One region of the Streptomyces sp. NPDC058751 genome, then DNA from elsewhere that is predicted to be linked to it. Evidence: riboswitches for the same ligand, from Rfam matches in the RefSeq annotation. Region 1 holds a riboswitch; each other region holds the start of a gene.
What was found. A riboswitch is a leader RNA that binds a small molecule or an ion and turns the genes downstream of it on or off. The one in region 1 is predicted to bind S-adenosylmethionine.
Positions count from the first base shown of each region.

Region 2: another riboswitch for S-adenosylmethionine. It lies ahead of thrC (threonine synthase); the one in region 1 lies ahead of ACFW6B_RS03125 (ABC transporter substrate-binding protein).
Region 3: another riboswitch for S-adenosylmethionine. It lies ahead of ACFW6B_RS25495 (aminotransferase class V-fold PLP-dependent enzyme); the one in region 1 lies ahead of ACFW6B_RS03125 (ABC transporter substrate-binding protein).

Region 1 is NZ_JBHYPZ010000002.1:213,233-220,917, reverse strand. Features, by position in the region: gene ACFW6B_RS03150 (cytochrome ubiquinol oxidase subunit I) at 1-196, opposite strand, end outside; gene ACFW6B_RS03145 (NAD(P)/FAD-dependent oxidoreductase) at 281-1,627, opposite strand; gene ACFW6B_RS03140 (hypothetical protein) at 1,634-1,795, opposite strand; gene ACFW6B_RS03135 (sulfite oxidase) at 2,047-3,312, opposite strand; gene ACFW6B_RS03130 (DUF1684 domain-containing protein) at 3,969-4,793, shown strand; SAM riboswitch class IV at 4,913-5,026, shown strand; gene ACFW6B_RS03125 (ABC transporter substrate-binding protein) at 5,473-7,092, shown strand; gene ACFW6B_RS03120 (ABC transporter permease) at 7,095-7,685, shown strand, end outside.
Region 2 is NZ_JBHYPZ010000018.1:28,924-36,608, reverse strand. Features, by position in the region: gene ACFW6B_RS18315 (trehalose-6-phosphate synthase) at 1-227, opposite strand, end outside; gene ACFW6B_RS18310 (glucosyl-3-phosphoglycerate synthase) at 307-1,251, opposite strand; SAM riboswitch class I at 1,457-1,613, shown strand; gene thrC (threonine synthase) at 1,631-2,929, shown strand; gene ACFW6B_RS18300 (MoaD/ThiS family protein) at 2,926-3,201, shown strand; gene ACFW6B_RS18295 (cold-shock protein) at 3,643-3,846, shown strand; gene groL (chaperonin GroEL) at 4,191-5,813, shown strand; gene ACFW6B_RS18285 (hypothetical protein) at 6,056-7,684, shown strand.
Region 3 is NZ_JBHYPZ010000029.1:41,774-49,458, reverse strand. Features, by position in the region: gene ACFW6B_RS25515 (NYN domain-containing protein) at 309-1,658, opposite strand; gene ACFW6B_RS25510 (hypothetical protein) at 1,694-1,933, opposite strand; gene ACFW6B_RS25505 (rhomboid family intramembrane serine protease) at 2,085-2,849, shown strand; gene ACFW6B_RS25500 (Lrp/AsnC family transcriptional regulator) at 2,892-3,173, shown strand; gene ACFW6B_RS25495 (aminotransferase class V-fold PLP-dependent enzyme) at 3,213-4,574, opposite strand; SAM riboswitch class IV at 4,762-4,878, opposite strand; gene trpD (anthranilate phosphoribosyltransferase) at 4,964-6,028, opposite strand; gene ACFW6B_RS25485 (cytochrome bc complex cytochrome b subunit) at 6,200-7,685, opposite strand, start outside.

The sequences.
Region 1 (7,685 bases):
ACCACCGGCGGGCGAGGAGCAGGGCCACGGGATCGTTGCGGCGCAGCCCTCGGTGGTGCATCAGGACCGTGATGAACGGCAGCGCGACGCCGAACGGCACCAGCAGGATGTGCATGGCCAGGGTGAAGGCCATCTGCTCACGGGCCGGCAGGAGCTGGGGAGGTGTGTTCGCCAGGTGGACGGCGATGGTGGACATGTACGCCTCGATGGTCTGCCCCGCGTGCGGTGGGGCTGCGGAGAAACGGCGACGGTGGGCCGGCGCGGACCGGCCGGGGCAGCGTCAGGGGGAGGTGGAGGTGGAGGGCGCCCTCTTTCCGGTGGGGGACCCGGGGGACGGATCCCGGTCGGGCATGGTGAAGGCGCGTTCGCGCCGCGAGCCGGAGGCGAACACGACGGCCCAGCTCAGCACCGCGCCGAACCTGCTGCGGAATCCGGTGAGGAAGGCCAGGTGGATCAGGAGCCAGGCCAGCCAGCCGGTCCTTCCGGACAGGTGCATCCGGCCTGCCTTGACGACGGCCCTCCCGCGGCAGATGTAGGCGGCACTGCCCAGGTCCACGTACTTGAAGGGCTTCGGCCGCTTCTTCCTGCCCTCGATGGAGTGCCGCACGGCGCGGCCCGCGTACGCGCCCGTCTGCATGGCGACCTCGGCGAGCCCGGGGAGCCGGTCGAGGCCCATCACGTCCCCGGTCACGCGGATGTCCGGGTGTCCGGGCAGGGTCAGGTCGGGTTCGACCGCGATGCGCCCGGCCCGGTCCTGCTCCGCTCCGGTGGCCCGCGCCAGCGCCGCGGCGATGGGCGGGGCCTCGACACCCGCCGTCCACAGCACCGTGTGCGCCGGGAAGTGCGTGCTCGCGCCGTCGCCGTCCTTGACCGTCAGTCCGTTCGCGTCGACACCGGTCACGGTCGTGCCGAGGTGGATCTCCACGCCGAGGTCGCGCAGGGTGCGGGCCGCGCGTTCGGCGAGGCGGGGACCGAACGCGCCCAGCACGGCGTCGGACCCTTCGAAGAGCAGCACCCGTGCCTGGGCGGAGTCGATGGCCCGGAACTCCCGGTCGAGCGTGCGGCCGGCGATCTCCCTGATCTGTCCGGCGAGTTCCACACCGGTCGGACCGCCCCCGACGAGCGCGAAGGTGAGCCACCGCCGGCGTTCCCTGGGATCGGTGGCCGTCTCGGCCATCTCGAAGGCCTGGTAGAGGCGGCGGCGGATGCCGAGGGCGTCGTCCAGGGTCTTCATCCCGGGCGCGTGCGCGGCGAACTCGTCGTGCCCGAAGTAGGACTGGCGCATGCCGACGGCGACGATCAGGTCGTCGTAGGGCAGCTCCAGGAGCCCGCCGTCGGGCCGCCGCGCCCGCACCGTCTTCGCGTCGGGGTCCACGTCCGTGGCCTCGGCGAGCAGGCAGTTCACGTTGTGGTGGCGGCGCAGGACCGCGCGCAGCGGCCGCGCGATCTGGCCTTCCGACAGGATGCCGGACGCGCACTGGTAGAGCAGCGGCTGGAACAGGTGGTGGGCCCGGCGGTCGACGACCGTCACCGCGGCCGGCGCGTGCCGCAGGGCGCGGGCGGCGAACAGTCCGGCGAACCCGCCACCGATGATCACCACCCGGCGGGGCGTGACGTGGTCCTCCATCGTCACTCAGCCGGCCGCGACCGGACCGGGGAAGAGCGCCGTCCGGCCGTCGGCGTACGAGGTGGCGCCCACGGCGTGGCCGAGCGGGCCGGACGGGGCGGCGGCGATCGCGTCGACGACGCCCTCCGGACACGTCTGCCGGGGCTCGTCGGCCATTCCTGCGACCATGGTCTTTCCTTCGGGCGTGTCGGAGGGCGCTGCCGCCATGCCCGTGACGGGCCTTGTGGCGGGCTCGGCCGGTGGACGCGCTCGAGGAACGCGGGACCCTTCGCAGCGCGGAACCCAAACGAAAGCATGCCGCGTGGCCGGTCGGCGGACGGGCACGCCAGACCGGTGCCGTTCCTCCCGCACGTCACCGGGACGGACCAAACCTCACCGGCCCCGGTGGAACCGAGCCGCTGCCGGCTCGGTCCCGTCCGTCAGACCACGCTCACCGGATGCCGCACCACCGCGCCGAACAGGTACCCCTGCGTGTTCGGGACGGCGGTGTCCGGCTGGGTCCGGCCGGCCGTGTCCGTGGCGCGGGCCAGCAGGTGGGTGGCGCCGGGTGTGTCGGGCCGCCAGTCGAGGGACCAGCGGGTCCAGGTGCCGGCCCGGGGCCGGTCGTGCAGCCGTGCGGGCCGCCAGCTCGCACCGCCGTCGGTACTGACGTCGACCTCGGCGACGGCTCCCGTGCCCGACCACGACCGTCCGTGCAGTACGTGCCTGCCGCCGGCCGCGAACGTGGCCCCGCTCGCCAGCTCGAAGGCGCTCTTCGTGGTCTGCCGGGTGATCGGCGCGCTGCCGCCCTCGGGGTGGGCGGGGCCGAACAGCCGGTAGAAGGTGGTGTTCCAGGGCGAGTAGAGCGGCTCCGCGGACACCTCGATGTCGCCGACCCACTTGATCGACGCGATCCCCACCCAGGAGGGCACCAGCACCCGGACCGGATGGCCGTGGTCGTACGGAAGCGGCTCGCCGTTCATCTCGTACGCGAGCAGTACGTCGTCCAGGGCTTTGGCCAGCGGCAGCGGACGGCGTACCCGTCCCAGGCTCTCCCCGCCGCTGACGTACTCGGCGTCCAGACCGCGCGGCTGCACGTCCACGGCGCGCGGGGACAGTCCGGCCCGGCGCAGCACGTCGGCCAGCCGCACCCCGCGCCAGCGTGCGACGCCGATCGCCCCCAGGGTCCAGGGGGTGCCGGTGACCGTCTCGCCCTGTTGCGTCGTGTAGTACGAGCGGCCGTTCCCGGCGCATTCGACGAAAGCGGTCCGGGTGACGGCCGGCAGCGCGCGCAGGTCGTCGTACCCGAACTCCACCGGCCGGTCCTCACCGGGGTTTCCGCGCAGTCCGCTCCCCCACAGCCGCAGACGCCAGTCGTCGGCGGCCAGGACGGGTGTGGCGGTGTGGTTGCGCACGAAGAACAGTTCGTTGGGGGTGGTGCGGCCGGTGCCGCGCAGCGCCTCCCAGCGGGTCTCGGCGTTGGTGCCGCGCTCGATGAACCACTCGGCGGGCAGCGGCTTGACGATCCCGCCCGCGGCGTGGGCGGGCCGTGCGGTGCCGAGCGCGGTGGCGGTCGCGGTGAGCAGGGTGAGCAGCCGGCGGCGGGTGACTCCGTCGGCTCTGGCCTCACCCGCGAGCCACTGGCGCAGTCTGCGGTGGTCGTACTCGGTTTCGTGGTGCCGGCCTGCGGGGGTGGGAGAAGGCATGGGAGGTCCTCGTCATGACGGGCGGGACGGACGGTGGGCTCGGCGACGCGTGCCGACGCGGGCACGCGTGGGTGGACCGGTGTGCGCTCGGCCAAAACGTCCGGAGCGGCGGTCGAGCAGAGACGCGAGGAGAAGAGTGGTCAGCCGGTCGTCCGACACAACGCGGCGGCCACGCGGACGAGGTCCACGGCACGACGGCGGGTCAAAGGCTCCGGCAACGGCATGGCGGGATGCAACCACGCGGGGCGCACGGCGTCAACGGAACGACCGTGCGCGGGAAACGACCGCCCCGGCCCGTCGACGCGCGCGACCGCCGCGCCCCTCCCTCCGCCGCCCGGTCGGCGGACCGCGCATCACACGACTGACATACAGCCGTCACACACGAACGGAATGCGGGCTCACCGACCGCCCGTTCCACCTGACATGACTGTCGGAGCAGTGCTCGACGCATCCGAAGCGCAGAACCAGGTCGACGCCAGTGTGCGACTGGCCACGCCCACGCCCCTGCCGCCGCGTCCCCGTCCTCTCGCCCCGACGTCCCTGCCCCACCACTTCCGTGTCCCCGTCCCAGTGGTCCCCCACCACCGCCCCCGCGTTCCCGCATCCCCGCACCCCGGCGTGAGGACGAACCTCACGCGTACACCGAAGGAGAGCCCATGACCACCGAGGCGACCCCCGCGGACCTCCGTGCCTTCACCGAGACATGGCTGGACTGGTACCGCGAACAGGAAGCCCGGCTCGCTGGCCCGCACGGTTTCCTGGCGATCACCGGCCTGCACTGGCTCGACGAGCGGCCGCGGCGCTTCCCCGACGCGCCCGGCGCCTGGCACACCGGCCCCGCCGGGGTCGTCGTCACCCTCGACGACGACGAGGAACTGGTCGTCGGCGGAACACCGGTGCGCGGTGAGCACCGCTTCGGCGTACTGCCCGAACGCGGTGGTGCCGAAGCCGTCTGGAAGGACGCCGTCATCGAGGTCGCCAAGCGGGGCGGCCACGACATCGTGCGCCCCCGGCACCCGGACGCGCCGCTGCGCACGGCCTTCACCGGGACGCCCGCCTACGCCCCCGACCCGCGCTGGGCCGTGACGGGCCGTTACGTCCCCTTCGACGAGCCGCGGCCCACCACCGTGGGAGCCGCGGTCGAGGGCCTGGAGCACGTGTACGACGCTCCCGGCCGGATCGAGTTCGAGCTCGGCGGACGCCCCCTGGCGCTGACCGCGTTCCCCGGACACGTCCCGGGCGGGCTCACGGTCCTGTTCACCGACGCGACCTCCGGAGTCACCACCTACGCCGCCAACCGGACCCTGTCCGTCGAGGCGCCCGCCGCCGACGGCACGGTCGTCCTCGACTTCAACCGCGCCGCCAACCTGCCCTGCGCCTACACGGACCTGGCCACCTGCCCCCTGCCCCCGGCGGAGAACCGGCTGCCGGTGGCGATCGAGGCGGGCCAGAAGATCCCGCGCGAACGCGGCGGTTCCTGACCCGTGTTCCCCTACGGGGCGGGCGTCCACCGGCTGTCCCGGTGGCCGGCCCGGCCCCCGCGGCGGAGTCGGGACCCGCCATTGACGTACGCGAGAAGCGCTCCGTACGATCACGAAACGGCATTGAGTGTCAGCGTCAAGCCCTGGCTCGCTGACCGGCAACCCTCCCGCGCGGTGGGGTGCTCCAGGTGAAAGCCCGGCGGGACCGGTGACGGTCCCCGCAAGCGCGTGGCCCCGTGACCGGGGCCGGAAACAGGGAGGACCGTCATGCGGCACGCCGGTGGCCCCGACGCCTCCTTCGCCGTCGCCGTGGTGTTCTCCCGGCTGGCGCGCCGACGCCACATCGATCTGAAGCGCTCGACCAGCTGCCTCTGTCGGGCCTGACGCCCCTTCCCACCACCGGGCGCTGACGGGCCTCCCGTCGACCACCTGCGTACGTGCGGCCCGCCGCCGTCGACGCCCGTGGTCACCCGTCGCGGCGTGCGTCCCGCCCGGTTGCCGCTTCTTCCCGGTCCTTCCGATCCGTCTTCCGCCCGGCCCTGTCCGCACGGCACTCCCGCACGGCACTCCCGCACAGCGCTCCCGCACCGGCACCGCGCCCGGTGCGGGCGCGCACACCGGTGCGCGGTCGTGCCCGCGCGGTGCCCCGTGCCCGGCGACCCCAAGAGGAGAACCCTCCGTGAGAGCACTTCCGGATTTCCGATCACCCCGATGGACGGCGGTCACCGCCCTCGTCACCACCGGCGTGCTGCTGGCCGCGTGCGCCTCCGGCACCGACGGCCCCGGCGCCGGAGGCGGCAAGCCGCGCTCCGGCGGCACCCTGACCTTCGCGGTGGGCTCGGACGCCGGATGCGTGGATCCCCAGCAGGTCGGCAGCAACGACACGATCTACTCGGTGCGCCAGGTCGTGGACTCCCTGACGGACCAGGACCCCAGGACCGGAAAGATCGTGCCGTGGCTGGCCGAGCGCTGGGACGTCAACGCCGACACGACGGCCTTCACCTTCCACCTGCGGTCGGGGGTCACCTTCAGCGACGGGTCCCCGCTGACCGCCCAGGTGGTCAAGGACAACTTCGACGCCGTTCCGGAACTCGGTGTCCTGGGAACGCTGGCCCAGGGCTACCTCAGCGGCGTCAAGAGCACCGAGGTGGTCGGCCCGCTCACCGTCAAGGTCACCTTCCGGCAGCCCAACGCCCAGTTCCTGCAGGCCACTTCGACTCACTCGCTCGGGATCGAGTCGTCCGCGAGCGTGAAGAGGTCCCCGCAGCGGAAGTGCAGTGACGGGGTGGTCGGGTCCGGACCCTTCGTGCTGAAGCGGTACGTGCAGAACCAGTCGGTCACCCTGGACAAACGCCCCGGCTACGCCTGGGGTTCCTCCCGGTGGGACAAGAAGGGCGAGGCGTACCTGGACCGGCTGGTGTTCAAGGTCGTGCCGGAGGCGGGTGTGCGCGCCGGCAGCCTCCGGTCCGGCCAGGTGGACGCGATCGGCAGCGTGGGCCGGGCCGACGAGGCGGCGCTCAAGGGCGGTCAGGCCGCCTTCCTGAGGCGGGCCAACCCCGGAATCGTCTTCGGTCTTGGGTTCAACAACACGCGGCCGGTCCTGAAGGACGCGAGGGTCCGGCGGGCGATCCTGGCCGCCGTCGACCGCGAGCAGATCGCCGGTACCGTCTTCCCCACCGGCACCCGGGCGGCGACCAGCGTCCTCTCGCACACCACTCCCGACTACACCAGTCTCGCCCCGGAGCTGGCCTTCGACGCGGCCAAGGCGAAGTCCCTCCTGGAAGAAGCCGGTTGGAGGACGGGCGCCGACGGCATCCGCTCCAAGGACGGCAGGAAGCTGCGCCTGACCGTCGACTGGGTTCCCAACGCAGCCACGAACCAGCCCGCGTTGGAGCTGGTACAGCAGCAACTCAAGGCGGTCGGCGTCCAGGTGGTCCTCAAGCAGCTCCAGCTCCCCCAGCTCACGCCGATACAGCAGTCGGGCGCGTACGACGCGATCTGGGGGAACATCACCCGCGCCGACCCCGACATCCTGCGCAGCTCCTTCTCCACGAAGCTCGCCAACTTCTACCGTGTGCCGCCGAGCGGCCTGGACACGACCCTGGCGGCACAGGCGGCGACCGCCGACCCGGCCGAGCGCGGCCGGCTGGTGGCCCGGGCACAGCGGTCGATCGTGCGCGAGGCGTACAACGCGCCGGTGGTGGAGCTGCAGACCCAGCTGGGCGTGTCCACGAAGGTGCACGGCCTCGCCTTCGACGCCTCCAGCCGGATCCAGTTGCACGACACCTGGATCGGCTGACCGTGCGCGGCTACGTGGTCAAACGGCTCGCGCAGGCGGCCGGGGTGCTGTGGGCGGCGTACACCGTGTCGTTCCTGGTGCTGTACTTCCTGCCGGGCGATCCGGTCACGGCGATGGCCGGCGCGGGTATGGAGTCGGGACAGGTCGATCCCCGGCGGATCGCCGCCCTGCGGCACGAGTACGGCTTCGACGAGCCGGTGCTCGCGCAGTACGCCGACTACCTGGGCCGGGCGGTGCGCGGGGACTTCGGCGACTCGGTCGCCACCGGCCGGCCGGTCGCCTCGACGCTGGCCGACGCGCTGCCCCAGACCCTCCAACTGACGAGTGCGGCACTGCTGTTCGCGGTGCTCCTCGGTGGCGGACTGGCGGTGGCGGCGACGTACACCACACGGCGCTGGCTGCGGCAGCTCCTTCTGTCGCTGCCGCCGCTGGGGGTGTCCGTCCCGACGTTCTGGGTGGGGCTGCTGCTCGTCGAGGCGTTCTCCTTCCGGCTGCGCTGGCTTCCCGCGTTCGGCAACGACGGGGTGCGGGGGCTGGTGCTGCCGGCGCTGACGCTGGCGGTCCCGACCGGCGCCCAGATCGCGCAGGTGCTG
Region 2 (7,685 bases), on a different contig from region 1:
CGTACGCCGTCCTCGTGGACCCCCCGCCGGACGGCCTCCCGGTCGCCGTCGCCGAGCGCGGAGCAGACCCAGAGGGCGCCCGCGTCCGGCCCGATCGCCGAGAGTCCCGAGACGAGGCCGCCGCCGCCGCGTCCGGCGTCCAGCGAGCCGTCCTCCCGTACCTGGTAGGTGACCGGGCCGCGGTTGGAGGCGACCAGAATCCTGTGGGCACCGTGCGTTGAAGCCATGCCTCGAAACCTAGCCCCGTCTCGAAACGCTCAAACGCGCCCTTCGGCCGTATGCGATGCCCGGCCGTTCAGGGCCTGACTACGCGGCTTCGCGCGCCTGGTACTCGGAGATCTCGCTCATCGGCGGCCTTTCCTCCGTGTCCACGGAATAGGTGCGCGGCCGGAAACCGTCGCGGTCGCGCTCGAACTGGGTGAGGGAGGGGCGGATCAGATGACCGCGCGCCAGCCGGAGCTGCGCGGTGCGGTAGATCGCGGCGGCCATGCGGCCGAGCGCCTGGCCGTCCTGGTGGCGGTGCTTGCGCACCCCGACGTCGACCTGGGCGAGCGCGTCCAGGCCCACCAGGTGCAGGGCGTCGACGAGCATGCCCAGTTCCACGCCGTAGCCGACGGGGAAGGGGAGCTGTTCGAGCAGTGAGCGGCGGGCCGCGTACTCGCCGCCGAGCGGCTGGACGAAGCCGGCGAGCTGCGGCCAGTGCATGTTCAGCAGCGGGCGGGCCATCAGCTCGGTGACCCGGCCGCCCTGCCCGCCCCCGCCGGCCAGCGGGCGGTCGTACATGGCCTTGACCAGGTCGACGCCCGGCTCGGTGAGCAGCGGGCCCACGATCCCGGCGACGAAGTCGGACGAGAACTCCTTGAGGTCCGCGTCGACGAAACAGACGATGTCACCGCTGGTCACGAGCAGTGACCGCCACAGCACCTCGCCCTTGCCGGGCACGGCGGGGATGCGCGGGAGGATGTCGTCGCGGTGCACGACCCGCGCGCCCGCGGCGGCGGCGACCGCGGCGGTGCGGTCCGTCGAGCCGGAGTCGACGACGACGATCTCGTCGACGAGGGGCACCTGCTGCATCAGGTCGTGGCGGATGATCGCGACGATCTCGCCGACCGTCTCCTCCTCGTTGAGCGCGGGCAGCACGACGCTGACCGTCGACCCGGCGACGCGTTTGGCCGCCATGAGCTTGTGGAGCGGTCGGTCGGTCACGGACCAGGAGCGTGTGCTCAGCCAGCTTTCGACTTCTCTCAGCACCGTCTGCGGCTCCTCACTGATTGATCACACGCCGTCATCGGCGTGCCCCGCTGCGGCCAGCGGCAGAACGATTGGCTCGTCTCGCGGTTCGGACGACTATCTCAACTGTCCTGGCCTTCGGTTACAGTCTTGAACAACGCGCATGACCATCGCATGTCCTGGATCGTCGGCGCGTATCGCGTTCAACAGTCCAACAATCAAATACCGCTCATCCAGAGGGGCAGAGGGATACGGCCCGATGAAGCCCCGGCAACCCTCCAGCCGGTCTCGTACCGATCGATGTCGATCGCGTCGCGAGGCTCCCGGCTAGGGAAGGTGCCAAATCCGTCTCACGGCGAAGTGCGTCGTGAGGAAGATGAGGAGAAAGGGCCTCGCCTCCATGGCTGCGCAGACAGTTGCAAGCACCACGAACTCCGCCGACGCGGTAGACCTCGGTCCCGCCGCGGCGCTTTCCTGCCGGGAGTGCGGACACCGCGTCCCGCTCGGCCCGGTCTTCGCCTGCGAGGAGTGTTTCGGCCCGCTGGAGATCGCCTACGACTTCTCGGCCTACGACGCCGAGGAGCTCCGCAAGCGCATCGAAGCGGGACCCGCGAACATCTGGCGCTACGCGCCGCTGCTGCCCGTCCCCGCGGACGTGGCGGACAAGCCGAACATCAACCCCGGCTGGACCAAGCTCGTCCAGGCCGACAACCTGGCCCGCGAGCTGGGCGTCGAGGCCGGGAAGCTCTTCGTCAAGGACGACTCCGGCAACCCGACGCACTCCTTCAAGGACCGTGTCGTCGCCCAGGCCCTCGAAGCGGCCCGCGCCTTCGGGTTCACCACCCTCTCCTGCTCCTCCACCGGCAACCTCGCCGGAGCGGTGGGCGCCGCGGCCGCCCGCGCCGGCTTCCGCTCCTGCGTGTTCATCCCGCACGACCTGGAGCAGGGCAAGGTCGTCATGGCCGCGGTCTACGGCGGCGAGCTCGTCGGCATCGAGGGCAACTACGACGACGTGAACCGTTTCTGCTCCGAGCTGATCGGCGACCCGGCCGGCGAGGGCTGGGGCTTCGTCAACGTCAACCTGCGGCCGTACTACGCCGAGGGCTCCAAGACGCTGGCGTACGAGATCTGCGAGCAGCTCGGCTGGAAGCTCCCCGACCAGCTCGTCGTGCCGATCGCCTCCGGCTCCCAGCTCACGAAGATCGACAAGGGGCTCCAGGAGCTGATCAAGCTCGGACTCGTCGAGGACAGGCCGTACAAGATCTTCGGCGCCCAGGCCGAGGGCTGCTCCCCGGTGTCCGTCGCCTACAAGGCCGGCCACGACGTCGTACGGCCGCAGAAGCCGGACACCATCGCCAAGTCGCTCGCCATCGGCAACCCGGCGGACGGACCGTACGTGCTGGACATCGCGCGGCGCACCGGCGGCGCGGTGGAGGACGTGGACGACGAGCAGATCGTCGACGCGATCAAGCTGCTCGCGCGCACCGAGGGCATCTTCGCGGAGACGGCGGGCGGTGTGACCGTCGGCGTCACCCGCAAGCTGATCGAGAACGGACTCCTCGACCCGGCCCTCACCACGGTCGTGCTGAACACCGGCGACGGCCTCAAGACCCTGGACGCGGTGGCCTCCGACACCGGGCTGACCGCGACCATCCGTCCGAACCTCGACTCCTTCCGAGAGGCTGGCCTCGCATCATGAGCGTCAACGTCCGCATCCCCACCATCCTGCGCACCTACACCGGTGGCGCCGCCGAGGTGAAGGCCGAGGGCACGACCCTCGCCGAGGTCATCGCCGACCTGGAGAAGAACCACACGGGCATCGCCGCGCGCGTCCTGGACGACCAGGGCAAGCTGCGCCGCTTCGTGAACGTCTACGTCAACGACGACGACGTGCGCTTCGAGCAGGGCCTGGAGACGGCGACCCCGGACGGCGCGGGCGTCTCGATCATTCCGGCGGTCGCCGGAGGCTGATCGTTACCCTGGGTAATGTAGAACACATCGCGTTCACAGAATTGCCTCCTCCGTGAGACAAACGGAGGGGGCAATTCTGTTGGGTTGAGCGCGCTAGAGTTGGGGAAGTCGCCTCCATTTGGATGTTGGTTTCATGCCGGACGCATATGAGTGGGCGTTCGTCGGCCGACAAGAAGTAGCCAAAGTGGCTCACCTTTTTGGGCATTTTATGGCATTTATGGGGTCCGACTTGCCCCGAATCCTTGCGCATTCTCCGCATATCATTGATCAGCCATGCCCGGAATTCTCGTCCGATTGACCTGTTGCAGAGGGCAGTTGGACAGATACATTCAGCCGCGGTCGACGCGTTCCGGCGCACACCCCCAACCGTTGGGGGGTGAGGTCTGACCCGGATCCGCGAAGTGTGGATCTGTGCAAGGGCCAGTAATAGGGGAGTTAGGCATGGCTCAGGGCACCGTCAAGTGGTTCAACGCGGAGAAGGGGTACGGCTTCATCGCGGTCGACGGTGGTGCGGACGTCTTCGTGCACTACAGCGCGATTCAGATGGACGGCTACCGCACCCTTGAAGAGGGTCAGCGAGTGGAGTTCGAGATCTCGCAGGGCCAGAAGGGTCCGCAGGCGGACATGGTCAAACTCGCCGTCTGATCGGGCGCGAACGACCACCGACGCACTCACGCACGAGGGGCCCGCATCCCACCGGGGATGCGGGCCCCTCGTGCGTCCTCCGCCCATGTGCCTGCGGGTGCCCTTGCCGCGGGCCCCGCGCAGGGGCGGGCCAGGGGTCTGTTTTCGGGAGGGGCGCTTGCACTCGCAGGGGTCGAGTGCTAATCATTGGCGTTAGCACTCTCCGAGTGAGAGTGACAGAACTTGGATCGGGCCGGCGAGGTCCACGGGCCTGTGGGGCAAGGAACCACAGGGCTCGAGGGCCGTCCGTCGCGGGCGCGGGCGCGATCCGGAGCAATCCACCCCGTCCGGGAGGACCACTTCACATGGCCAAGATCATCGCGTTCGACGAGGAGGCACGGCGCGGTCTCGAGCGCGGGATGAACCAGCTCGCCGACGCCGTCAAGGTCACCCTCGGCCCCAAGGGCCGCAACGTCGTCCTCGAGAAGAAGTGGGGCGCGCCCACGATCACCAACGATGGTGTTTCCATCGCCAAGGAGATCGAGCTCGAGGACCCGTACGAGAAGATCGGCGCCGAGCTGGTCAAGGAAGTCGCCAAGAAGACGGACGACGTCGCCGGTGACGGTACGACCACCGCCACCGTCCTCGCCCAGGCGCTCGTCCGCGAGGGCCTGCGCAACGTCGCCGCCGGCGCCAACCCGATGGCCCTCAAGCGCGGTATCGAGAAGGCCGTCGAGGCCGTCTCCGGTGCCCTGCTGGAGCAGGCGAAGGATGTCGAGACCAAGGAGCAGATCGCTTCCACGGCCTCCATCTCCGCCGCCGACACCCAGATCGGCGAGCTCATCGCCGAGGCGATGGACAAGGTCGGCAAGGAAGGCGTCATCACCGTCGAGGAGTCCCAGACCTTCGGTCTGGAGCTGGAGCTCACCGAGGGCATGCGCTTCGACAAGGGCTACATCTCGGCGTACTTCGCCACCGACATGGAGCGTATGGAGGCCGTCCTCGACGACCCGTACATCCTGATCGCGAACTCCAAGATCGCGAACGTGAAGGACCTGCTCCCGCTCCTGGAGAAGGTCATGCAGTCGGGCAAGCCGCTGCTGATCATCGCCGAGGACGTCGAGGGCGAGGCCCTGTCGACCCTGGTCGTCAACAAGATCCGTGGCACCTTCAAGTCCGTCGCCGTCAAGGCCCCGGGCTTCGGTGACCGCCGCAAGGCCATGCTCGGCGACATCGCCATCCTCACGGGCGGCGAGGTCATCTCCGAGGAGGTCGGCCTCAAGCTGGAGAACGCGGGTCTGGACCTGCTGGGCCGCGCCCGCAAGGTCGTCATCACCAAGGACGAGACCACGATCGTCGACGGCTCCGGCTCCGCCGACCAGGTCGCCGGCCGTGTGAACCAGATCCGTGCCGAGATCGAGAACTCGGACTCGGACTACGACCGCGAGAAGCTCCAGGAGCGTCTGGCGAAGCTGGCCGGCGGCGTGGCCGTCATCAAGGCCGGTGCCGCCACCGAGGTCGAGCTCAAGGAGCGCAAGCACCGCATCGAGGACGCCGTCCGCAACGCGAAGGCGGCCGTCGAGGAGGGCATCGTCGCCGGTGGTGGCGTGGCCCTGCTCCAGGCTTCCTCGGTCTTCGAGAAGCTCGAGCTCTCGGGCGACGAGGCGACCGGCGCCAACGCCGTGCGCCTGGCCCTGGAGGCCCCGCTCAAGCAGATCGCCGTCAACGGTGGCCTCGAGGGTGGCGTCATCGTCGAGAAGGTGCGCAACCTTCCCGTCGGCCACGGCCTGAACGCCGCGTCCGGTGAGTATGTCGACATGATCGCCGAAGGCATCATCGACCCGGCGAAGGTGACCCGTTCCGCCCTGCAGAACGCCGCCTCCATCGCCGCGCTGTTCCTGACCACCGAGGCCGTCATCGCCGACAAGCCGGAGAAGGCCGCCGCGGCCGCTCCGGGCGGCATGCCGGGCGGTGACATGGACTTCTGATCGACCCGGTCGATCAACCGTCCTGACGTTCCGAGGGCGGCACCTTCCCGCGAGGGAGGTGCCGCCCTCGGGCGCGTTCCGGCCCGAGATGTCACGCCGACAGGGGATAAATCTGTCTCCCTGTCAGAATCGCACTAACTTTGCCGAGCCCAACCGCCCTCTGTTGAATCGCCAGTTCGACCCATTCAACTGGCACGACGGAGACGACAGTGGCTCAACTCCCCAGACGTCACAGATGGTTGGTGGCGTGCGCGGCCGCCGGCCTGGCCGCGGCCGGTCTGGCGGCGCCCGCCCGGGCGGACGACCCGGCCCCCACCGCTCAGCCTTCGGCCGGCGCGACGCAGGACACTTCCGGCAACACCCGCGTCCAGGAGCCCAAGCCCACCTACGGGGACGCGAGCAAGGTCGTCCGCGCGCAGGCGGCCGGCGACCCGGGCAGTTCCGCCGACCCCGCGGACTTCCGGCTGGCCCGGGGCAGCGACCTCAGCGGACGCATCGACGACCTGTACGCCTCCCTCTACGAGGAGGGTGTGCAGGACCTGATGGACGACGCCAACCGTGACGCCCCCACCGGCAGCGCCTGCACGACCGACCCCTTCGGGACCGGCGACAACGGCACCCCGTTGGAGCGCGCCAAGAAGTACTGCTGGAAGTCCGACGACGCCACCAGCAAGGAGTGGATCCCGCAGGCGATCAGCGGGGTCTCCGACGCGCAGCAGGACGAGCACTGGGGTGTCAAGCGCCCGATCACCGTCGGCTCGTACGACTCCTGGAACCCGGGGCGGGACGACGCGAACACCGACGGCACCAAGGGCGACGGCGTCTGTCAGGTCGGTGAGCCGGACTCCTGCAACGAGAAGGGTGCCCGCATCACCTTCCTCGACCCGGCCACCAACAAGTACCGCCACGTGCTGCTGGTCTGGCCGTACTACAACGCGTACGACCACATCTCCTTCGACGGGGTGCACGCCGACGAGAACCCGCTGCAGAAGGGCATCCACGCCGGGGGCATGGTCTGGTACGGCAACTACCTCTATGTCGCCGACACGATGGCGGGCGTCCGGGTCTTCGACATGCGCCACATCATCGACCTCAACCCGGACAACGACAGCGCCACCGACGACCCCACCCGGGACGGCCTCACCAGCAACGTCCAGGACACCCGCAAGATCGGCCGGCAGAACAACGTCTGGTACAGCTACGGCTACCGCTACGTGATGCCGCAGGTCGACAGCTGGAAGTTCACGACGTACCAGTACAACAAGGCCAGGTACGGCGACGGCGAATCGATCACCTGGTGCGAGGGCTTCGGCGCGCCCAAGGCCTCCTACCTCTCGCTGGACCGCAGCGCGTCGCCCGACGAACTGGTCATGGGCGAGTACTGCCGGCCCGGTAAGGACAAGGAGAACGGCAACCAGGAAAAGCCCTCCATGGGCCGCATCGCCGGCATCCCCTTGGACGGGGAGACGGGGCAGATCAGCACCGGCAACTACAGCACCGTCTCCATGTGGGGCAACTACCTGCCCAAGGACGGTATCCAGGGCGCCGCGAAGTACAAGAACAAGTTCTATCTGAACCAGAGCCACAAGTACTCCAACGGCACCCTCTGGCGCGCCGCGCTCAACAGCAGCTCCACGCTGACCACCGTCGGCTCGACGCCGACCGCCGTCGGGCCCGAGGACCTGTACATCGAGCACGGCGAAGAAACCCACGATCCGCCGCTGTTGTGGTCGGTCTCCGAGCACCGTGAGAACACCGACGACCCGAGCTGTTACACCGATTCGTCCGACCCGTATCTCAACGGCGCACGCGCCGAGCCGTCCCCGTGCGGCCGGGTGATCTACGCCCACAGGCTCAGCGACGTGCCGTAAC
Region 3 (7,685 bases), on a different contig from region 1:
ACTTGTGATCAGTTCAAATCCAAACCTGAAAATTCTTTGTCACGGAGAGCATTCTTTGCCATCAACTCACCTGCAGTGATGTCCGCTTGACGCTACGTCGCGTGAAGGTCCGACGAATTCGGGCATCAGTGACAGAAGTTACGGATGACGCTTAAGCGACCCATGCGACGTAGGCCACCGATCGCCGCGCACACGAAACCCCAGGTCCGAAGGGAAACGGACACGGGGAGAGCGACGCACGGGAAAGGGGGCGCGGAGGAGACGGACGCGGAAAGAGGGCGTACGGCGGAACGCGCCCGAGGGGCCGCTCAGCCGCCCGTGAAGCGCTTGAGGAGCACCGCGGACGCCACCGGCCGCGCACCCGCCTTGGCGATCCCGTCGGCCACCTCGCGGTCGGTCGAGACGACGATCACCGGCCGGCCGGGCGGCTCGGCCCGCACCAGCTGACGGATCAGCTCGTCCGCCGTGACACCGGGCTTGGAGAAGAGCACCCGCACCCCGCGCGGGGGCGCGAGCAGCACGGGCGCGGCCAGTTCGGCCCCGTCGAAGACACAGGTGACCTCGGCGCCGGTCTGCGCGGCCAGCTGCGAGAGCTGCCCGAGCAGCCGCAGCCGCTGCTTCTCCAGCGGCATCTGGGGATAGCCGGTCTTGGTGACGTTGTAGCCGTCGACGACCAGGTGCGCCTGGGGCAGCGCGAGCAGCTGGTCCAGGATCGCGGGGTCGTTCTCGGACAGCGCGCGGGTCGCGATGTCCTTCGGGGTCATCCGTCCCGGCTCGACCGCCTCGACCGTCTCCGCGGGCCGCACGGAGACGGGAGGCAGCGCCAGTTCCCGGCGCAGTCCCTGGGCCGCCTCCAGCACCGTGTCGAGCAGCAGCCGCACCCGCATGTCCTCGACGCTGCGCCCCTCGCGGGCCGCCTTGCGGGTGGCCTCCAGGGCCGCCTCGGCCTCCGAGAGCCGCGCCTTGAGCCGCCGCGTCTCGCTCTCGGCCGCGGACACCTGCGCCTGGCTCTCCGCCTTCGCCCCGTCCGTCTCGGCCTGCAGCTTGCGCAGGGCCGCCTCACCGCGCTTGACGTCGCTGAGGGCCCCGCGCAGCTTGCGGTGAAGCGATTCCGCTTCCTTCCTGGCCGCCTCCAGTTCCGCGCGGAGCCGCTCGGTCTCGGCGCGCGTCTGGCCGCGGGCCTCCGCGAGTTCCGCGCGCAGCCGGTCGAGCTCGACGCGGCTCTCCTCGCCCGCGCGCTCGGCGTCCGCCCGCAGGGCCTCCTCGCCCGCGGCGGTCACCAGCTTCACCCAGCCCGTGGGCCGCACGACATAGGCCGCGGCCGCCACGTCCAGCGGATCCGCGGCCGGGGGCGGCGCGCCCGAGTCGAGAGCGCCGACGAGCTCCGGCTGGGCCTCTCTGAGCTTCTCGGCGATGCGCTGTCTGAACAGCGCGTCCGTCTCCAGGGCCGTCGCCATCGCGTTGCCGGCGAACTTGGCGCGGCGGTTCGGGGCGAACCGGGCGTACTGCCTCAGCTGGGCGGGCAGTTCGGACACCGTCAGCCCGCCGAAGCCGTCCGAGACGATCTGCACGACGCGTCGGCGCACACCGTCGGGCAGCGGACGGTCGAGCACCTCGGCGGTGCCGTCGTCCGGCTCCCCGCCTGTGGTCTCCACCATCCGTTCACCCCAATATCCGTGCGGGGCCCGCTCCGTCAGGAGCCGGCGCCCGGCCTGTCCACGAGTTCGACCTGATCCACCGCGTTGCACCAACGGCACCGCACCGACTCGATGGTCTCACTGACCACCTCGCGCTCCTCGACCTTGGGCTCGCCGGCCAGGTCCAGGTGCACATACTCGACGACCTTCGACGAGCGGGTCACGTCGAAACGCGTGAGGTTGCCGCACAGGGTGCAGCGCCAGCGGGTCTTGGCATCGGGCAGGGGAACTGTCATAGGGCAGCCGCTTTCCTTCTAGTGTCCGTCCGGCGCCGGTTTCCCGGTGCTTGGCTCGTAACCCTACGGCCTGGCGGGTACTCGACGCTCGGGTGTCCACGGCGGCGAGGCGATATGTGCGCATCGACGCGGTTACGTCATGCTCTGCACCATGATCGGCAATTGGAGCGGAACGGTCGTCAGGGCGGGCAGGGCGCTGCGGGGCCGGTCGACGCCGGTGACGTACGGACTGATCGCCCTGTGCTGTCTGGTCTTCGTGATCGGTCCGGCCTCGGGCCTCGATCCCGCGTACGGCACCGGGGACGAGCTGCTGGTGGCGCAGCGGACGTACTTCCGCCGCTGGGGCGTGGTGCCGGCCGACCTGTTCGACGGGGCCCCGGCCGAGGCGCTCACCCCCGCGACCGCCCTGTTCATCCACGGGAGCTGGCTCCATCTGCTGGGCAACATGCTCTTCTTCTACGTCTTCGGGCTGATGACCGAGGAGCGCATGGGCCACCTGGAGTTCGCCCTCTTCTACCTGGGCTGCGGGTACCTGGCCCTGCTCGGCTACGCCGCCGCCAACGCGACCTCGCAGCAGTCCCTGGTCGGGGCCTCCGGGGCGATCTCCGCGGTGCTCGGCGCCTTCCTGTACCTGTTCCCCAGGGCCCGGGTGACCAGTCTCTTCCCGTTCCTGTTCTTCCTGCCGCTGCGGTTCCCGGCCTGGGTGGTGCTGCCGTTCTGGTTCGCCCTGCAGTGGCTGGCGGCGGGCCGCAGCTCCCCGGGCCCCGGGGTCGCCTACCTGGCCCACCTCGTGGGCTTCTGCCTGGGCTTCCTCTACGCGTGGGCGCGGTTCCGGAGCCGTCCGGCCGCCGCGCCCGAGCGGAGGGTCCTGCCGGGGCCCCCGGTGGAGCGGCCGGGCCGGGGGGACCGCGAGTAGGGTGAGATCCCCAGCAGCGGCCTCCCAGGGAGAGAAGCAGACGTGATCACCGCGATCGTCCTCATCAAGACCAGCGTGGACCGGATCCCCGAGATCGCCGAGTCGATCGCGTCGCTGGAGAGCGTCAGCGAGGTCTTCTCCGTCACCGGCACCTACGACCTGATCGCCATGGTCCGGGTCCAGGCCCACGACGACCTGGCGGACGTCATCCCCGGCAGGATCAGCAAGATCCCGGGCGTCGAGGCGACGGACACGCACGTGGCGTTCCGTACGTACTCCCAGCACGACCTGGAGGCGGCGTTCGCGATCGGCCTCGACAACTGACCGGCGCGGCGCCGCCTCCGGGCGGGGCTCCCGTGGGCGTCAGACCGCCGGGACGCAGCGGCCGTCCTCGGTGCGGTACTGCCAGCGCGCGCCGTCCCTGACGAGCTCGCGCACCGCGCGGACGAACCGCTCGACGTGCTCGTCGGGGGTACCGGCCCCGAAGCTGACGCGGATGGCGTTGAGGGACTTCTCGCCCGGGGCGGCCTCGGGTGCTCCGCACTCCCCCTGGGTCTCCGGTGCGCTGCCGAGCAGCGTGCGGACGAGCGGGTGGGCGCAGAAGAGGCCGTCGCGCACCCCGATGCCGTACTCGGCGGAGAGCGCGGCCGCGAAGTGCGAGCTGTTCCAGCCCTCGACGACGAAGGAGATGACGCCGACCCGAGGGGCGTCGTCGCCGAAGAGGGACAGGACCCTGACCTCGGGGACCTCGGCGAGACCCGCGCGGACGGTGCGGATCAGGTGCCGCTCACGGGCGACGAGCTTGTCGAAGCCCTCCTCGGTGAGCGCCTTGCAGGCCGACGCGATCGCGTAGGCGCCGATGACGTTCGGGGAGCCGGCCTCGTGGCGGGCGGCGCTGTCGTGCCACTCCACGTCCACGCCGCCGTCCTCGCGCCGGGTGACCCGGCGGCTGGCGCCGCCGCCCGCGAGGTACGGGTCGGCCTCGCGCAGCCAGTCGGAGCGGCCCGCGAGGACGCCGGAGCCGAAGGGCGCGTACAGCTTGTGCCCGGAGAAGGCGACCCAGTCGACGTCGAGGTCCTGGACCGACACCGGGTGGTGCGGGGCGAGCTGGGCCGCGTCGAGGACGATGCGGGCGCCGTGGGCGTGCGCGGCGGCGGCCAGCTCCCGCACCGGCCACAGCTCGCCGGTGACGTTCGAGGCGCCGGTGACGCAGACCAGGGCCGGTCCGTAGGGGTCACGGGCCGCGAGAGCGCGTTCCAGGGTGTCGACGGCCTCGCCCGGGGTGCGCGGGGCGTTCAGGTAGGTCACCCGGGCGTCGCGCCAGGGCAGCAGCGAGGCGTGGTGCTCGGTCTCGAAGACGAAGACCTGGCAGTCGGCCGGGAGGGCCGCGGCGAGCAGGTTGAGCGAGTCGGTGGTGGAGCGGGTGAAGACCACCTGGTCGCCGGTACGGCAGTCGAGGAACTCCTCGACGGTCCTGCGGGCGTTCTCGAAGAGGTCGGTGGACAGCTGCGAGAGGTAGCCGGCGCCCCGGTGGACGCTGCCGTAGTACGGGGCGTACGCGGCCACGTCGTCCCACACCCGCTGGAGGGCGGGCGCGCTGGCGGCGTAGTCGAGGGCCGCGTAGGTCACCTCGCCGCCGGTGACGAGCGGGACGGTGACATCCCGGCCGAGAACGGGCAGCGGGGCACAAATGCTCTGGTCGGCGGCAACGGTGGAGACAGACATGGCGAGCTCCTGTGAGAGGCAGGCGGGATCACCGCGCGAGCCGGCCGCCGGAAGGCGGCGCTCGGCGCGGGAAAAGGTGAAAAGGGGTGTGCGGAGGCGGGGCTCGGCGCCCTAACGCATTCGCTTGCTCACAGAAGGCTCCCTCGAACGACCAGGACCCCTGGTTGTCCGCCCGGAGAGCGGGAGGGGTCCGCGCTTGCCGTGGGCCTCGCTGCCCACGACCTGGTCTTCACCCGGGGCACCCCGCCACGGACGGAGGGTTGCCGGACAGCCGGCCGGGGCCTGATGGCTGTCACTCATGACCTGGTACAGCATCCTGCCAGAGGATCTTCCGCGCGCAAGACGCAGTCCGGATGCTGGACTGCGTCCCGCGCGTTCCCCGGGGAGGATCAGGCGTTGCTGGCGGCCACCCAGCGCTCCAGGGTGCGCCTCGCCGCCCCGGAGTCGATCGCCTCGGCCGCCCTCTCCATCTGGTCGCGGAGCTGCTCGGCGAGCGGCGCGCCGGTCTGGGTGAGGGCCACCAGGGCCGCCGCCGAGTTCAGCAGGACGGCGTCCCGTACGGCCCCCTTCTCGCCGTCCAGCAGGCGCCGGGCGACCTCCGCGTTGTACGAGGCGTCGGCGCCGCGCAGGGCCTCCACCGGGACGATGCCGAGCCCCACGTCGCGGGGGTCGAAGCGCTCCTTCGTGACCTCGCCGTCGCGGACGATCCAGACGTCGGAGCCCCCGGTGGTGGTCAGCTCGTCGAGGCCGTCGTCGCCGCGGAAGACGAGCGAGGAGTTGCCGCGCTCGGCGAACACGCCCGCCACGATGGGCGCCATCCGGGGATCGGCGACACCGACCGCCTGGGCTTTCACCCGCGCCGGGTTGGTCAGCGGTCCGAGCACGTTGAAGGTGGTCCGGATGCCCAACTGGCCGCGGGCCGCGGCGGCGTGACGCAGCGCCGGGTGGAACTTGACCGCGAAGCAGAAGGTGATCCCGGCCTCCTCGGCCACCTCGGCGACCCGCTTCACCGGCAGCTGGAGATTGACGCCGAGCTTCTCCAGGACGTCCGACGAGCCGGACGCGGAGGACGCGGCCCGGTTGCCGTGCTTGACGACCTTGGCGCCGGTGCCGGCCACCACGATCGAGGACATCGTGGAGATGTTGACGGTCTTCGCGCCGTCGCCGCCCGTCCCGACGATGTCGACGGTGCTTCCGGGCACCTCGATCACGTTGGCGTGCGCGTACATCGCCCGGACGAGTCCGGTGATCTCCTGGACGGTCTCGCCCTTGGCGCGCAGGGCCACCATGAACCCGGCGATCTGCGCGTCGGTCGCCTCGCCGCTCATGATGCGGTCCATCGCCCAGGCCGTGTCGTCCGCGCTCTGGTCGCGGCCCTCGAGCAGGCCGTTCAGTACCGCGGGCCAGGAACGGCCCGCCGCGGTGTCGCCTCCAGCGGGGTTCACAGCGCTCATGGTCGCTCCTGGGTTCGTCGGTCACGCGGTCGCGGGTGACACGGTCGTGGGTGACGCGGGGTGGATCACCCCGCACCACCGGGTGAGAGTCCACCCTATCCAGCCCGGGGGACGGCGAAGAGCCCCGTCCATGTCATGGACGGGGCTCCAGCCGTGGCGAACAGCCGGGGATCAGTGGTGGCCGTGGCCGCTCGCGATCTCCTTGTACTCCTCGACGGTGGGCTTGGGGATCTGGCCCTCGTCGCCGTAGAAGCCCTTGCTCATCTTGGCGCGCAGCTTCTGCGTGCCCGAGACCTTGCGCTCGACACCGTTCTCGTCGACCGTCGGGCCGATCTCGACCGGCTTGTACTGCTCGTGCGCGGTGAGCGTGTGCAGCGCGTCCTGGCTGAGCGGCTCGTGGACCTCGATGAACTCACCGTGCGGCAGGCGCTTGATGATGCCCGACTCACGGCCGTGCAGCACCTTGTCCCGGTCCCGGCGCTGGAGGCCGAGGCAGATCCGCTTGGTGGCGATGAAGGTCAGCACCGGCACGACGAAGAACGCGATCCGGACGAACCAGGTGATCGAGTTGATCGACAGGTGGAAGTGCGTGGCCCACAGGTCGTTGCCACCGCCGACGAGCAGGACGAAGTACCAGCTGATCCAGGCGACGCCGAACGCCGTCCGGGTCGGGACGTTGCGCGGGCGGTCCAGGATGTGGTGCTCGCGCTTGTCGCCGGTGACCCAGCCCTCGATGAACGGGTAGACCGCGATCGCGACCAGGACCAGCGGGAAGATGACCAGCGGGATGAACACGCCCAGGACGAGCGTGTGACCCCAGAGGTTGATCTCCCAGCCCGGCATGACACGGATCAGGCCCTCGGAGAAGCCCATGTACCAGTCGGGCTGGGCTCCGGTGGACACCTGGTCCGGACGGTACGGGCCCAGCGCCCAGATCGGGTTGATCGAGGCGATCGCCGCGATGACCGCGATGACACCGAAGACCAGGAAGAAGAAGCCTCCGGCCTTGGCCATGTAGACCGGCAGCAGCGGCATGCCGACGACGTTGTTGTTCGTCTTGCCGGGACCCGCGAACTGCGTGTGCTTGTGGTAGAAGACCAGGATCAGGTGGCCGACGACCAGGCCGAGCATGATGCCCGGCAGCAGCAGCACGTGCACCGAGTAGAAGCGGGCCACGAAGTCGCCGCCCGGGAACTCGCCGCCGAACAGGAAGAACGACAGGTACGTGCCGACGATCGGCACGGACAGGATCGCGCCCTCCATGAAGCGGACACCGGTGCCGGAGAGCAGGTCGTCCGGGAGCGAGTAACCGGTGAAGCCGGTGAACATGCCGAGGACGAACAGCAGGAATCCGAAGACCCAGTTGACCTCACGGGGCTTGCGGAACGCACCCGTGAAGAACACGCGCATCATGTGCACGAACATGCCGGCGAGGAAGATCAGCGCGGCCCAGTGGTGGATCTGACGGATCAGCAGACCACCGCGCACATCGAAGGAGATGTGCATGGTCGAGTTGAACGCCTCGGACATCAGCTGGCCCTGCAGCGGGACGTAGCTGCCGTGGTACTCCACCTCGTTCATCGACGGGTGGAAGAACAGGGTCAGGTACACACCCGTGAGGATGATGATGATGAAGCTGTAGAGGCAGATCTCACCC